One region of the Halobacillus seohaensis genome, then DNA from elsewhere that is predicted to be linked to it. Evidence: riboswitches for the same ligand, from Rfam matches in the RefSeq annotation. Region 1 holds a riboswitch; the other holds the start of a gene.

Region 1 (3,149 bases):
AGCAGTGCATCATCAAATTCCAAAGTGGTAGCTTCTACGAAAAATGGAGAGGTAAATAAAGAAGAATTTTATAATAAATTGGTAAGTGAGCACGGAGATAAAGTGCTAAAGGATATGGTTTATGAAGAAGTGTTATCAGAAAAATTTTCTGTTTCGGATAAAAAAGTCCAAACAAAACTAGATAAAATGAAAGAGCAATATGGGGATAAATTCCAATCTGTATTAAAACAAAATGGTTTTGCTGATGAAGCTCAATTTAAAGAGGTAATTCGCTCATCAATGTTGAAACAGAAAGCCGCCACCCAAGGAGTTAGCGTAAAAGATGAAGAAATAAAACAGTACTATGAAAACATGAAAAAAGAATTCAAGGCTAGTCATATTTTAGTAAAAGATAAAAAAACAGCAGATGAAGTATTGAAAAAACTAGAAAATGGTGAAGAATTTGCTAAACTAGCCAAAGAGTATTCCACAGATAAGAAATCCGCTAATAATGGTGGGAAACTTGGAGGATACACATCTACTGGAAAAATGGTTCTACCATTTGAAAAAGCTGCTTATAATTTGAAAGTGGGCGAAGTAAGTGACCCTGTAAAAACCAAACATGGTTATCATGTCATCAAAGTCACCGATAAACGTGATAAAGAGGATACATCTTCTATTGGTAAGTTCAAAGATATGAAAGACCAATTACGTCAAGAATTGCTAAATCGACAAGCTAATCCTGATAATATAACAGAAATCATGAAAAATGCAGGCGTAGAAATTAAAATAGAGGAACTTAAAGACCAAATATCTTTTGAACCAAAATCAAGTGCAAGTAAATAGATTTAAGCACGATGTTCTCGAAGGAAAACGTCTTTTTGATGTCCCCCCCTTTTTATTAGTACCAAACACTTTTTGCTTGTGAACCGAACGTTGACAGTAAATTCCTATCGTGCTACTATGTTTTTAATCAATTAAATAGAATCTCTTATTCAGAGAGGTGGAGGGACTGGCCCGTTGAAACCCGGCAACCTATCAGCGTACTAACGTTGATTGTGGTGCTAATTCCAGCAAAGCGATCGCTTTGAAAAATAAGAGAGGTGCGTCTAAAACCTCTCTCAACGAGAGGTTTTTTTTCGTACAACATCAATACACAACTAAATATCGTATATCACTCAGGTGTTGTCTAAGTTCTTAAACTAGCTTATTTCAACTTAAAAGGGAAGTCGGTGAAAATCCGACACGGTCCCGCCACTGTTATAGGGAGCAACTTGCAAACATGTCACTATATTTTTAAAAATGGGAAGACGCAAGTATGTGAAGATCTTGAGTCAGGAGACCTACCTGTTGATTACACACTAGAACCTACGAGGATTAGGGAGGTGTTAGGCACTTTAACAGAATCAGTCTGTCTTAACAGGCTTATTTAATAATACTGTCATAACAATCTCTCTTTCTTGCAAAAGAGAGATTGTTTTGGCTAGAAAAGATATGGGAGGAATAGATATGACAAAAAGCTCAACGATCGGTTATCCGAGAATCGGAGAAAAACGAGAATGGAAGAAAGCCTTGGAGCAATTCTGGAAAGAGAACATAACTGAAACAGAACTTTTAACAGAGATGAAAAGTCTAAGGATCAATGATCTAAAAAAACAAAAAGACATCGGTATCGACCTGATTCCAGTTGGCGATTTCAGTATGTATGATCAAGTCCTCGATACGGCTGTGATGTTTGGCTTAATCCCTGATCGATTTAAGCACCAAGATGAGAAAGCACTACAGACGTATTTTGATATTGCTCGTGGTAATGATAAAGCAGTGGCCTCAGAAATGACGAAATGGTTCAATACCAATTACCATTACATTGTTCCAGAAATTGAAGCTGATGCTGAACCTACACTAGTAGAAAACCGATTGCTACATTACTTTCAAGAGGCAAAAGAAAAGCTAGCAATCAACGGTAAACCCGTGATCCTCGGCCCTGTTACATTTTTAAAATTGTCTAAGGGTTTTGAGAAAAAAGATTTTAACAAACTGCTTAAAAAACTTGTTCCCCTCTACATACAAGTGCTTCAAGAACTTGAGAACGCTGGTGCTGAGTGGGTGCAAATTGATGAACCGATCCTAGCTACTACACTGACTGAAGAAGATATCACATTAGTCAAAGATGTATATCAATCCATCCAACAAGAGTTATCCAGCATAAAAACTCTTCTCCAAACCTATTTTGAAGCAGTCGATCATTACGAGGAGATCGTTTCCCTGCCAGTCGACGGTATCGGCCTTGATTTTGTTCATGATGAAGGAGCAAATCTGGACAATCTAAAAAAATATGGTTTTCCAGAGGATAAAACCCTCGCTGCCGGTGTAATCAATGGTCGTAACATTTGGAGAGAAAATTTAGATATTAAATTGTCCCAGCTTGAAACAATCATATCAAAAGTTGAAAAAAAACGTCTGATCGTTCAACCTTCATGCAGCTTATTACATGTGCCTGTCACTGTGACTACTGAAACCGAATTACAACCTCATCTAAAGAATGCCTTGGCCTTTGCCGATCAAAAGCTTGATGAAATTAAGATTTTAACCGATAGCTTAAATAATGGAAGAGATACAGTTGAAGCAAAATTAAAAGAGCAGGCTCAGAGTCGAGAAGAACTATGGAAATCAGCTAGTAGAAATAATCACGAGGTTCAAAGTGAAGTGGAATCTTGGAAAGATGTTGAACCGAAGCGAGATCAGCACTACCCTACTCGTCAGAAGATACAACATGAGTTTTTCCAACTTCCATTGTTGCCAACTACCACGATTGGAAGTCTTCCACAAACACCTGAAATTCGTCAAGCACGATTAAAGTGGAGAAAAGGTGATTGGTTAGATCAGCAATACGATGCCTTTATTGAAAAAAATATTAGAGAATGGATCCAACGACAAGAGGAAATCGGACTTGATGTACTAATTCATGGAGAATTTGAACGCAATGATATGGTGGAGTTTTTTGGTGAAAAACTTGAAGGATTTGCTTTTACGAGGTATGCCTGGGTTCAATCTTACGGCTCTCGCTGCGTAAAACCACCAATCATTTATGGAGATGTAGCATTGACTGAACCAATGACCGTAAAAGAAATCACATACGCGCAATCGCTAACAGAAAAGGTCGTTAAAGG
Region 2 (3,149 bases), on a different contig from region 1:
TAGCAATGGCAACACTCGCAAACGCCTCGTTAATTTCATATAAGTCCACGTCATCTTTCCGCAAACCATGACGTCTTAACAATTTATCGATCGCGTCAGACGGTTTTGTATGAAGGCTTGAATCTGGACCAGCCGTTTCTGACCAGCCAATAACACGAGCCAATGGTGTTTTGCCTATTTTCTTTGCATATTCTTCAGAAGCAACGAGTCCTACACTTGCTCCATCAGACATTTGTGAAGCATTTCCAGCAGTTACCGTACCGCCGTTTCGAAAGGCTGGTCGAAGTTGGCTCAATTTCTCAAGAGTGGACTTAGCCCGAATTCCCTCATCTTGAGAAACCTCTTCCTTTCCTGTATGTACGGCAACTATCTCATCATTGAGCCGCCCTTCTTCTTGGGCAGCAGCCGCCTTTAGTTGAGATCTTAAGGCAAATTCATCCTGCTCTTCACGTCCAATTGAATATTTTTCATTTTGTAAATCTGTTGATAATCCCATCGAAGTATCAGTAAGAGAACACCAAAGCCCATCATAAATTAACGTATCTGTGAACTCTACTGGTCCAGTAGCTAGTCCATTTCTAATCGGAGCCACATGCGGCGCATTTGTCATAGAGTCAAAGCCGCCTACTACATATAATTGACCTTCAGCAAGCTGAACTCGTCTCGTTGCATCCGCAATAGATGCTACTCCAGCTAAGCAAACATTGTTAATCGTAATCGCCGGAGTCGACCAGGAGATTCCTGATTTCGCAGCTACCGTTCGCGCAGGATTCTGTCCTTGTCCTGCCTGAATAACTTGCGCCAAAATAACACCGTCCGCTTCTTTTGCCTCAGGCACACGACGAAGTAGTTGCTCTGTTGCCTGAACTCCAAGATCCTTCGCACCTAGCTTCGCTAAACCGCCTTTCCACTTTCCAAATGGCGTTCGAACTCCTTCTAAAATAACTACTCCCATAAGGGCACCTCCCTTTAATAATCAAATTCCTTTACTTTCCATTTATCCTCTTCCATTTCCACTTTTCCATCAGTAAACCGCTGTTCTTTAAACGGATCTCCATAATGGTGAAAACCATTCTCTTCCCAATACCCAGACTGATCGGATACTCGAAACTCAAAGCCACGCACCCACTTCACACTTTTCCAAAAGTAAAGATGCGGAACAATTAGACGAAAAGGCCAGCCGTGTTTTTCAGTAAGCGGCTTTCCGTTGTACGAATGGGCAAGCATCACATCTTTTTCGTATAATTCCTTAATTGGCAAATTCGCTGTGTAACCATAATCTCCGTGAATCAAAACATGCTGAGCTTCATTCTTGATCCCGAGAAAAGGCAGTAAATCCTTAAGAAGCAAACCTTCAAACTCATTATCAAATTTAGACCATCTTGTCACACAATGAATATCTGCAGTGATCTTAGACTGAGGCAGTTTCCTTAAATCATCATAAGAAAAGGTTAAGTTTTCTTTCACTATCCCATTGATAAAAAAACTCCACTGCTCCAAATCGTACGAAGGAACTTCACCTACTGTTAATATTGGGAATTTCTCTGTCAAAACCTGACCAGGAGGCAAACGGCCGCCAAAATCATCCTTTACTTCAGGTACTTTCGACCGTTTTAATCGCTCCGCCTTATCCATAACGCCATCACCTTCCTAATCCATTCCATATAAAAAGCCTCTTTCGCAATGAAAGAGGCAGAAGATTTTGCTTCAACCTCTCTCATCTCCCGGACACACTTTTGTCCGTTGGAAGTAGCACCGTTGTCATAAGACCGGTTGCCGGGCGTCGAAGGGCCAAATCCCTCAGCCTGCTCTAGATAAGAGTGGTAATCGATATGAAGTTAATTGCCATACTACAAATAAATAAGATGAAAGTCAATAATATTTAGAAAATTCCGCGAAAGTTCCTATTACTTAAGATGTTGTTTCGCCAACTTCAGTTGTTCCCTCACTTGCTCAAATCCAGTGCCGCCCTCACTTATACGCGCGGCCACTACATGGTCTGGTGCCAATTTTTCATAAATATCATCCTCAAACAAGTCAGAAAACTCTTTGTACTCCTCAAGCGTCAAATCAAGCAAATATTTCTGCTTCTGGATCGAGTAAAGCACTATCTGACCTATTACCTCATGAGCCTGACGGAACGGAAGACCTTTCACAGCTAAGTAATCCGCAATATCTGTCGCGTTCGAATAATCTTCATTCACTGCCTGACGCATATTAGAACTTTTTACTTCCATAGAAGAAAGCATAGGCGCTAGCAACGACAACGCACCATCAAGCGTATCAACCGTATCAAACATACCTTCCTTGTCCTCCTGCATATCCTTATTGTACGCAAGCGGAAGACCTTTAAGGAGCGTCAATAACCCCATCAAGTTGCCGTAAATACGACCCGTCTTTCCACGCAAAAGCTCAGGAACATCAGGATTCTTCTTCTGCGGCATAATACTAGATCCCGTACAAAACGCATCATCCAATTCCACGAAATCAAATTCCTGACTACTCCAAAGAATCAATTCATCCGAAAGTCTAGAAATATGGGTGATTAAAATGGAAGAGATCGACAAGAATTCCAGAATAAAATCCCGATCACTGACGGCGTCCAATGAGTTTGGATAAACGTTTTCAAATCCGAGTGTCTCAGCCGCCATCTTCCTATCGACAGGATAAGGCGTTCCAGCAAGCGCTGCTGCACCAAGCGGAGACCAATCAATACGCTTCACACTATCTTTCAAGCGTTCCTTATCACGTTCAAACATCCAGAAATACGCCAGAAGGTGATGAGCGAATGAAACAGGCTGCGCTCTTTGCAAGTGAGTGTATCCTGGAAGAATCGTGTCCACATGAGATTCTGCTTGACTTGCCAGTGCATTTTGAACCGCTTCAACTAGCTGAATCAAATAGTTCGTTTTTTCCTTGAGGTATAAATGCATATCTGTTGCTACTTGATCATTACGGCTTCTGCCTGTATGCAGTTTCCCACCAACAGGACCAATTTCATCAATTAATAGTTTTTCAATATTCATATGAATATCTTCATGTTCAACAGAAAATTCTACCTCATCATTTTCAATTTTCTTCTGAATGATGTGCAGTCCTTCGGTAATTTGTGCAGATTCCTCTTCTGTAATTATGCCACACTTACCAAG

Evidence for each region. Region 1 has a riboswitch for S-adenosylmethionine ahead of metE (5-methyltetrahydropteroyltriglutamate--homocysteine S-methyltransferase). Riboswitches for the same ligand answer to the same signal wherever they lie in the genome.
Region 2: it holds a riboswitch for S-adenosylmethionine, as region 1 does, so the genes downstream of both, ACFQIC_RS14855 (sulfite oxidase-like oxidoreductase) here and metE (5-methyltetrahydropteroyltriglutamate--homocysteine S-methyltransferase) in region 1, are expected to answer to the same signal.

Annotation. Positions count from the first base shown of each region.
Region 1 is NZ_JBHSZV010000047.1:123,300-126,448, forward strand. Features, by position in the region: gene ACFQIC_RS16865 (peptidylprolyl isomerase) at 1-825, shown strand, start outside; SAM riboswitch class I at 968-1,080, shown strand; cobalamin riboswitch at 1,143-1,344, shown strand; gene metE (5-methyltetrahydropteroyltriglutamate--homocysteine S-methyltransferase) at 1,489-3,149, shown strand, end outside.
Region 2 is NZ_JBHSZV010000038.1:17,846-20,994, forward strand. Features, by position in the region: gene ACFQIC_RS14850 (acetyl-CoA C-acyltransferase) at 1-955, opposite strand, end outside; gene ACFQIC_RS14855 (sulfite oxidase-like oxidoreductase) at 970-1,635, opposite strand; SAM riboswitch class I at 1,715-1,821, opposite strand; gene argH (argininosuccinate lyase) at 1,908-3,149, opposite strand, start outside.